Regions from separate parts of the Variovorax sp. GW822-FHT04A09 genome, predicted to be linked through region 1. Evidence: riboswitches for the same ligand, from Rfam matches in the RefSeq annotation. Region 1 holds a riboswitch; the other holds the start of a gene.
What was found. Region 1 has a riboswitch for cobalamin ahead of AC1RLW_RS05830 (TonB-dependent receptor domain-containing protein). Riboswitches for the same ligand answer to the same signal wherever they lie in the genome.
Positions count from the first base shown of each region.

Region 2: linked by a shared signal. The riboswitch ahead of AC1RLW_RS01260 (TonB-dependent receptor) and the one ahead of AC1RLW_RS05830 (TonB-dependent receptor domain-containing protein) in region 1 are both predicted to bind cobalamin.

Region 1 is NZ_JBXAMV010000001.1:1,297,533-1,302,251, forward strand. Features, by position in the region: gene AC1RLW_RS05825 (cobyrinic acid a,c-diamide synthase CobB) at 1-581, opposite strand, end outside; gene AC1RLW_RS05830 (TonB-dependent receptor domain-containing protein) at 566-2,518, opposite strand; cobalamin riboswitch at 2,591-2,830, opposite strand; gene AC1RLW_RS05835 (hypothetical protein) at 2,964-3,191, shown strand; gene AC1RLW_RS05840 (cell division protein ZapA) at 3,188-3,523, shown strand; gene AC1RLW_RS05845 (sulfite exporter TauE/SafE family protein) at 3,816-4,643, shown strand; gene AC1RLW_RS05850 (universal stress protein) at 4,717-4,719, shown strand, end outside.
Region 2 is NZ_JBXAMV010000001.1:311,879-316,597, reverse strand. Features, by position in the region: gene AC1RLW_RS01265 (PepSY domain-containing protein) at 1-958, opposite strand, end outside; gene AC1RLW_RS01260 (TonB-dependent receptor) at 969-2,993, opposite strand; cobalamin riboswitch at 3,293-3,574, opposite strand; gene AC1RLW_RS01255 (hypothetical protein) at 3,656-3,877, opposite strand; gene AC1RLW_RS01250 (hypothetical protein) at 4,029-4,436, shown strand; gene AC1RLW_RS01245 (cation:proton antiporter domain-containing protein) at 4,441-4,719, opposite strand, start outside.

The sequences.
Region 1 (4,719 bases):
AGCGCGAAATCGGCGCTGCGCGGCAAGGCGCCGAGCCAGTCGCCGGGTTCGCGCAATGCGTCCTTCAGCATGTCGGCGTGGCGCTCGCCGGCCACGCGGTTGGCCAGCACGCCGGCCCAGGGCAGGCCCGGACGGAAGTTCTGCAGGCCGTAGGCCAGCGCGCCGAAGGTGCCGGTCATGGCTTGGGCGTCGATCACGGCCAGCACGGGCAGGCCCAGGCGCTCGGCCAGCTCGGCCGCGCTGGGCGTGCCGTCGAACAGGCCCATCACGCCTTCGACGATCACCAGGTCGGCCTCGCACGCGGCGGCATGCAGGCGCGCGCGGCAGTCGGCCTCGCCGGTCATCCACAGGTCGAGCGAGTGCACCGGCGCGCCGGTGGCCAGCGCGAGCCAGTGCGGATCGAGGAAGTCGGGCCCGCACTTGAAGGCCCGCACGCGGCGGCCCTGGCGCACGTGCAGCCGCGCCAGCGCCGCCGCGACCGTGGTCTTGCCCTGCCCCGAGGCCGGCGCGGCCACGAGCACCGCGGCGCAGGTGACGGCTGCGCCGGGCGAAGAGCGGCGGGTGCTTACTGCGGAGTCCACTTGAGTCCGACGTACGCGGTGCGGCCCCCGGTGGCGTAGAGCCGTGCGAACTGGTAGTCCTTGTCGCCCACATTGTCCACGCGCGCCACCAGGTTCAGGTCGCGCGTGATCTGCTTGCTGGCCGACAGGTTCAGCAGCGTGTAGCCGCCGAGCTTGACGGTGTTGGCTGCGTCGTCGTAGCGCTTGCCCGAACTCTGGAGCTCGGCGCCCAGCGTCCAGCCGGCGATGCGCCAGTCTGCGCCCAGCGTGCCGTGGGCCCGTGCGCGGCGTGCCAGCAGGTGGTCGTTGGCCAGGTCGCGCGGGTCCTGGTAGTCGAGCGAGGCGCGCAGCGTGACGTCGCCGATGCGGTGGCCGCCCGTGAGCGTCACGCCCTGGTAGCGTGCGCGCGCCGTGCTGGCGTAGCAGCCGAACGACGACTGGCAGCCCTTGGCGCTGCCGTCGAACACGATCAGGTTCTGCACGCGGTTGCGGTACAGCACGATGCCGGCCTGCGTGGCGCCGGCCGTGTACTGCAGGCCCAGCTCGACGTTGCGGCTCGATTCGGGCTGCAGGCTCGCCAGGCCGTATTCGCTGAAGCGCTGGTACAGCGTGGGCGCACGGAACGCGGTGCCGGCCGACACGGTGGCGCGCAGGCTCGGCGTGATCGCGTAGCCGTAGGCGGCGCTGCCGGTGGTCTTGCCGCCGAACTCGCTGTCGTCGTCATGGCGCACGTGCAGCTGCAGCGAATGCGGGCCCTTCACGTAGCCGTAGCCGAGTGCGGCGGCGTTCTGCGAGCGGTCGCGCGAGAACAGCTTGGCCGAGGTGGTGGGCGCATTTTCGAGCGCGTCTTCGCGGCGCTCGAGTGTGGCGGTCACCAGGTGCGCGCCGAAGCGGAATTCGTTCTGGAACAGGTAGCCGCGCAGGCGGGTTTCGGTGCGGTAGAACGAGGGCTGGGTCTTGTAGACGGTCTGCGAATCGGTCACCTGCAGGCGGGTGCTGTAGATGTCGTTCCACTTGGCCGACCAGGTCAGGCCGGCGGTGCGCAGCTCGTTGGTCGACACGTCGTTGCGGAAGGTGATCGGCGGCTTGGTGCGAAAGCTCACCGACGGGTCGTAGGCCGCCTCGGTGTTGCTGGTGAGCAAGGTGGCGTCGATGCGCTGGTCGGGCGTGATCTGGAAACCCAGCTTCAGGTTGCCCGAGGTGCTGCGGTAGCCGTCGCGGTCGGGGTTGGTGAAGCCGTCTTTCGAGGGCGTGCGCTTGGCGATCGGCTGGATGTTGAAGCCCTTGCTTTCCTCGTGCGCGACACCGAACGAGTAGTCGAGCAGGCCCGACTTGCCGCTCACGCCGCCTTCGATCTTGCGCAGGCCGTGGCTGCCGAAGCCGATGCCGGCGTAGGGCGACACGCCCTCCTCGCCGCGCTTGGTGAAGAGCTGGATCACGCCGCCCACGGCGTCCGAGCCGTACACGGCGGCGGCCGGGCCGCGCAGCACTTCGATGCGGTCGATCTGCGCGAGCGGAATGCCTTCCCAGCCGGCGCCGCCGGTCGATTGCGAATCGATGCGCACGCCATCGAGGTAGACCGCGGTGAAGCGCGATTCGGCGCCACGGATGAACACGCTGGTGGCGTTGCCCACGCCGCCGCTGCGCGAGATCTCCATGCCGGGCAGGCGCGCCAGCACGTCGGCCACGCCGGTGGCGCCGCTGCGCTCGATGGTCTTGCGGTCGACGATGGAGACATCGCCCACCAGGTCCGACAGCGCCTGCGGCGTGCGGTTGGCGGTGACGACGGTCTCGTCGAGCGTGGCAGATGCTGTTGCGGCGGCTTGCGCCTGCGCAGCCAGCGGCACCAGGGCCAGGCCGCCGAAGGCCGAGGCCAGGGCGAGCGTCAGCGGCAGGCACGCGGGACGGTTGCGGCGCACGCTGGCGCGGCCGCTGGAGAGGGAAACACAGGAAATCATGGGGTGAACCGAACGAACTTCTATGCCCTGGCCGGCTTCCCCGCCGGCGCCATGGGCGTCATGGCTGCCGATGCGGCAGCCGCCTTGTTGGCCGGTATCCGGGCTGGCAGATCGACCCTTTGCCGCCTTCCCAGGCACCTGTTTCAGGGCGCCCAGTGGCTGGATGGAAAGGGGTGACGCGTTGCGGCGTCGTCTGCTTGACCGTTGCGGGGGCAGCGCAGGCGGCTTCGGCCCCGGGGGGCGTCCACTCCTGCTTCCCGTTGAACTGCGCCGTGCGAACCACGCCGCGAGCACCAACGGGCGAGATTTTAGGCCCACGGGGCGGACGCACCACACCGGGTTTGATCGCAGGCGGCGCAGGCCCCAGAATCTCGGCCACGTCCGGTGCGCGCCCCGCGCGGTGCGCCGGATGTTCCGAATTCCCGGGAAACTACAATCGCCAACCATGCCCGCCTCCAGCCCCATCGACCAGATCGCCGAGCGTGTGGAACGCCTGCTCGTGCGTCACGAAGAGGTGCAGCGCACCAACGCGCTGCTGCAGGAACAGGTCGATGCGCTCACGCGTGAACGCGACGGCCTGAAGTCGCGGCTCGCCGCGGCCCGCACCCGCCTCGATGCCCTGCTCGAACGGCTGCCGGCCGAACCCCCTTCCGAAGATTCCCATCACGCATGAAGCAGATTGAAGTACAGATCATGGGCCAGAGCTACTTGCTCGGCTGTCCCGACGGCGGCGAAGCGCAACTGCGCGAGGCCGTCGACCGCGTGGACGCGGCCATGTGCAAGATCCGCGACGCAGGCAAGGTGAAGGCACGCGACCGCATCGCCGTGCTCGCCTCGCTGAACCTGGCTTTCGATCTCGCGGCCCAGCAGGCCGCTGCTGCCGCGGCACCGGCCCCTGTCGCTGCCAGCAGCACGGAAGAAAGCTCCGCCGACACCGACCCGAAGGCCGCCCAGCTCATTCAGAGACTCGATCAGGCCCTGGCGGGCGATGGACATTTGCTCTGAGGGCACGCGGCCCGGCACATCCGGGGCGTAAAATCCGTTTTGTCTGCAGACGTGTCGGGCTTAATATTTCCTTGTTCCAATGCTCTCCGGAGCCGGGCTTGGTACATCGCTTGACGGGCGTGATCATCTCGCGTCAGATGAACCCGAAGTCCTGCTGCCCTCGCCCACCTGAACCCTGGTTCAGGATGCGGGTCCGGCACACCATCTGCAGACACCTTTTCCCGCCACGGCCCCCTGCTTCACTGCATGGGGCCGTTGCTTTTTCAGCCGCTCGTTCTTTCCCCATCCTCCCGTGAACCTCGCTGCCCTGCTCGACCCGCTCCTGATCGCCGAACTCGCCGCGCTCGGCCTGGGCACCGGTTTCCTCGCCGGCCTGCTGGGCATCGGCGGCGGCATGCTGATGGTGCCGTTCATCACGATCATCATGGGCCAGCGCGGCGTGCCGGCCGACCTGGCGGTGAAGATGGCGATCGCGACCTCGATGGCGACGATCATCTTCACGTCGGTGTCCAGCGTGCGCGCGCACCACAAGCGCGGTGCGGTGCGCTGGGACATCGTGCAGCGCCTGGCGCCCGGCATCGTGATCGGCAGCCTGGCGGGCAGCCTGGGCGTGTTCGCGCTGCTCAAGGGCACGGCGCTGGCCATCTTCTTCGCGCTGTTCGTGGGCTTCTCGGCCACGCAGATGTTCCTCGACAAGAAACCCAAGCCCACGCGCCAGATGCCCGGCACCGGCGGCCAGCTCGCGGCGGGCGGCATCATCGGCTTCATCTCGGGCCTGGTGGGCGCGGGCGGCGGCTTCATCAGCGTGCCGTTCATGACCTGGTGCAACGTGGCGATCCACAACGCGGTGGCGACCAGCGCGGCGCTGGGCTTTCCGATCGCGGTGGCCAACGTGCTGGGCTACGTGCTCAGCGGCCAGTCGGTGCAGGGCCTGCCGGCCGGCGCCTTCGGCTACATCTGGCTGCCCGCGCTCGTGGTGATCGCGGCCTGCAGCGTGTTCACCGCGCCGTTGGGCGCCAAGGCCGCGCACAGCCTGCCGGTGAAGAAGCTCAAGCGCGTGTTCGCGAGCATCCTGTACCTGCTGGCCGCCTACATGCTCTGGAAGGGCCTGCGCGGCTGAGGCATATCAAACACCCCGTGGCTTTCCTGTGCCATCCTATGCGGCACTTGTTCACAGTCGTAGAAGGAAAGCCATG
Region 2 (4,719 bases), 990 kb from region 1:
AGGGGAACGGCGATGCGCCGGCGCCCGTGTAGCGCGCCATCGCGGCCGCATCGGCGGGCGCGCGCTGGAACCAGCCGTTGGGGTTCATCGAGAGCCAGCCGCTCACGATCCAGGTCAGTACGAAGAAGCCACCGATGAGCCCGGCGATGTGGTGCCAGGCCATCCAGCCGGTGTACGGCGTGACCGCGCCGCTGCGAAAGCGCCGCCGCAGCCGGAGGCGCAGGATGCCGATGACGATGCCCGTCACGGCAGAGACGATGCACGCGGCCGACAGCCACACGACCACGTCGTGCCACAACGGCGGGTCGGCGCGCAGCGGCGTGAAGTAAATCCAGTGCGGCACGGCGCCCAGCCAGTTCCAGAAGCGCTCGGTGCGCGTGGTGTCGCGCACCACCTCGCCGGTGCGCGAGGACACGTACAGCTCGGTGCCTGCCGCGTCGCCGGTTTCGATGCGGTGCAGCGGGCGCAGCGGGTTCAGGCCCTGCGGCACGGTCCACTGGTCGCGCTCCAGCGTCTCGGCCCAGCTTGCGCCGGGCTGCGCAGAGAAGTCGCGGGCGATGGCCTCGGCCTGCGCCGCATCGACCGGGCCGAGCACACGGGCGTCGCGCGCGGACACGGCATGCCGCCCGCCGCGTGCATCGACGATGCGCCACACGGGCTGCGCGTCGGTACCGGCCTGCATCTCCAGCGCCATGCGCCGGGGCGGCTGCGCACGCACCGCTGGCGGCAAGGCATCGAGCGCGGCAGCCGGCGCGACCACCGCCTGGTCGAAGCGCACCGGGACGAGCCCCGCGAGCCGCTCTTCGTCCGTGAGGTTCGGGTACCCCACGTACATCATGACCACGCCCGAGACGAACCACATGACGAACAGCAGGCAGCCGCCGATGCCCAGCCACCGGTGCGTCCAGTACAGCGCCCGCCGCAGCGGGGGCCATGTACGTTGCCATGCGGTGCTCATGAGGCGTTGCTCAGAAGTTCACCAATGCCGACAGCTCGAACGAGCGCGGCCGGCCCAGCAGCCACTGGTTGCCGCCGTTCGAGAACGAGACCGGGTACTTGCGGTCGGCCAGGTTGTAGGCGCGCAGCGCGAGCTTGAGCGACGGGTTCGCCTGCCAGCTCACGCCCGCGTCGGCCACGGTGTAGGAGCCGATGCGGCGCGTGTTGGCCGCATCGACCTGCCGCGCGCCGACGTGGCGCACGCCCAGCTCGGCCTCCCACTGCGACAGGAAGCGCCAGTGCAGCCACAGGTTGGCCGCCACCTCGGGCACGCCGGCCGGCGTGTTGCCCGCGCGCGAGACCAGCGACTTGCCGACCGCCTCGTTGAAGTCGTCGTAGCGCGCACGCAGCCGCGCGGCGTTGGCTTCGAGGCGCAGCGTGGAGGTCAGCGCCAGGTCGAGCGTGGCCTCGATGCCTTCGGACGACTGCTTGCCGATCTGCTGCACGACGGTCGGGTCGTTCGCGTCGCGCGACAGCAGCTTGGTCTTCTCGATGCGGTAGGCCGCCACGCTCCACGCGCCGCGGCCCTCGGCCAGCTGGCGCTTGTAGCCCACCTCGACCTGCTTGCCGACGCTGAGCTCGAACGGCACCTGCGTGGTCGAGGTACTGATGAGCCCGGTGAGCGGGTCGGCCGCGCGCGCCACCTGCGCATAGAACGACTGCGCGGCGTCGGGCGCGTAGACCACGCCCAGGCGACCGGTGGCGTACTCGAAGGTCTTGTCCAGGCGCGGGGCGCGGTTCTGCGGATCGGTGCGCACGATCTTCGCGTGGTCCCAGCGCAGGCTGCCGACCACCGACCAGTGTTCGTTGAAGGCCAGCTTGTCTTCGGCGAAGAAGGCGTAGGTGCTGGTCTTCGTCTTGTAGCGCGGCAGGTAGGGCGTGGGCGAGACGTAATAGCCGGGGTTGAAGACGAAGGCATCGACCACCGAGCGCCCGCCGTAGGGCGTGTCGCTCGAGTTCAGGAAGTCGATGCGGTTCACATCGAAGCCCACCAGCACCTGGTTCTTCAGGCCGAACAGCGCGTGCTTGAAGGTGGCGTCGGTGCGGTTGCCGATCTGCTCCTGGTCGTGGCCGATCTCCAGGTAGTCGCCGCGCGTCACGCGGTTCGTGGTGGCGCTGTAGGTGTAGGTTTCGCTGTCGCGCCAGTGGCGCTTGCTGTCCAGGCGATAGAGCTGGTTGCGCACGGTGACGGCGTCGTTGGGCGTCCACTGCGCATCGAGGCGGGTCCAGCGGTCGCGGTACTTGACCTCGGCGTCGTCGAGGTTGTAGTTCTGTTCGCGGTTCAGGCTGCTCAGGCGGCCGTTGACGAGCGGCACGCCGAAGTAGCGCTGCGGCGTCTGGCGGCCCTCGTCGTGCGAGAGCGTGAACTGCAGCCGCGGCGACACATCGAGCCGCACCGCACCGCCCACCGCCAGGCTCTCGGCCTCGCCGCGCTGCATGAAGCCGTCGGTCTTGCGGTGGCTGATGTCGAAGCGGTACGAGAGCATGTCGTTGATCGCCCCGCCGCTGCCGAAGGCGACCTGGCGCGTGGCGTCGGAGCCGACGGTCACGAGCGCCTCGTTGCGAATCGGGCCGCGCGTGGGCTTCTTGGGCACCACGTTGATCGCGCCGCCGATGGCGCCTTCACCGAACATCACCGAGGCGGCGCCGCGCAGCACCTCGATGCGGTCGGTCGACCAGGTGTCGAACGGGAAGGTGACGGTGCCCGCGCCCACATACAGGCGCGTGCCGTCGTACAGCTGCATCACCGAGCCGTGGCCGTTGAAGCCGCGCGCCGACAGCGACGAACCGCCGTTGCCCGGCGCGGGCGAGCCCGTGATGCCGGTGGCGCGGCTCGCGGCCTCGACCACCGACACGTCGCCGCGCGCGCGGATCGCGTCGCCAGTGAGCACCTCGATGCTGGCCGGCGTTTCGAGCGGCGTGAGGCCCAGGCGGCTGCCGGTCTGCGTGGGTTCGTCCAGGGCCAGCGGCGTGTGGCGGCTGGCTTCGACCTGCACGGGCGTGAGGCTGGGGCGACCGGTTGTGTCGCCCGATTGGGCCAGGGCGGGCCCGCAAGCGAGGCCAAGCCCCAGCGAAAGACCTGAAAGACCTGAAAGACCCGAAAGGCGCGCCCGTTGCAGGGGCGGGCCCGAGCGATCGCGCGGCGGCGATGCAATGCGATTCATCCGACTTCTCCTCCGGCCCGCGTCCCCGCAGGCTCCTGACCGATCGCGGACGCCGAGGGAGAAGAGACGAGGGGCGGTGCCGTTTCGCGCGAGGGAAAAGCGGCAGGCCCGGACACGCACTCCCGCAGCATCCGAAGGCGGTTGCGAAGGCCGGTATCCGGGCTCGCGGAGTGCGTCGGGTGCAATGCATGCACCTCGGCGCCGAAGCCCTCGCCTTCCCACGCCGAAGCGCAGTGGCTGCCCGGGCGAAGAATCGCCGGGACCTGAGGGTGTCGATGTCCGCTGACCGTTGCGGGGGCAGCGCAGGAATGGAAGGGTCGTTCAAAAAAACGACGCCTCGCACCTGCTTCCCGTTTAACCCCGCCGCCAATCCTGTGACTGGTCGTGCAGGGCACCTTCGAACCGTGGGGTGTTGGACGACACCGGTGTGAACCAATGTTTCCAACCGCCGGGATTATAGGGAGCGCCCTGCGGCGGCGCCCTTGCAGGCCCCGTCAGACGGGCTTGCCGTCGGGCCCGAACAGCCGCCGCAGCACCGCCACGCCGGCCACCAGTGCATTCGAATACGTGGCGTAGGGCTCGTGGGCGGCTTCGAGCGGCACGTACACATGGGTGGAGTCGCCGGGCGAGCCGTCCACGGCCTCCATCAGCACCCAGTAGAACTCCCCTTCTTCCAGTTCGTGGACGGTGAGTGCGATGTCTCTCGGCGAAGGCATGACGGTCAGAGAAATGAAACAGGGAATGAACCCGCCTTTGAACGGGCAAGGGGCTGGCGCGGTTGTCAGTACTAGGGCTTCTCCTACAGTGCATGGACGCCGCGCGGCCTAATGTTAGGGGTGGGGAGTTGCATCAGAACAAGGAGTCAGCATGAAACATTTCACGCTTGAACCCAACATGCGCGCCGCCTTCGGTGGCGCGTTCTACCCGACCGGTTACTCCCTGGTGATGTTTCCGAGCGTCGAAGACGCCAGCCGCATCGGCCACGGGCTGATCGCGAAAGGCATCGTGAGCGGCGACGAGGTCTACCTGATACCGGCCGAAACCGTCCTGGCGGAAATCGCGCCGACCGTGCACGCCTCGCACAGTCCCCTGCCCTCCGCCGGCACCGACGGCGACACGGTGCGCGCCTTCATCCAGCTGGCCCACGAAGGCCACACAGGCCTGCTGATCCGCACCAAGGACGGCGCCATCGCCGAGCGCGTGATGGAACTGGTGCGTACCGTGCCCTACTCGATCGCCGAGCGCTATCGCACGCTGGTGATCGAGGATCTTTGAATCGTCAAGCTGGCACCGCCATCGCGGCGGCGCGCTGCACCACATCGCGGGCCATCGCCTGGGCGAGTTCCTGTTCGCCCAGGAACACCTTCGCGTCGGTTTCGGCGGCCAGCAGGCGGGCTTCCTGCTCGTTGTGGCTGCGCACCACGGTCTGGATGGTGGGGTTCAGCGTGCGCGCGGTTTCGATCATCTGGCGCACGTTCATGGCGTCGGGCGTGGCCACCACGAGCACGCGGGCGCGCGCCACGTGCGCCTGGATCAGCACCGCCGGGTCGGCCGCGTC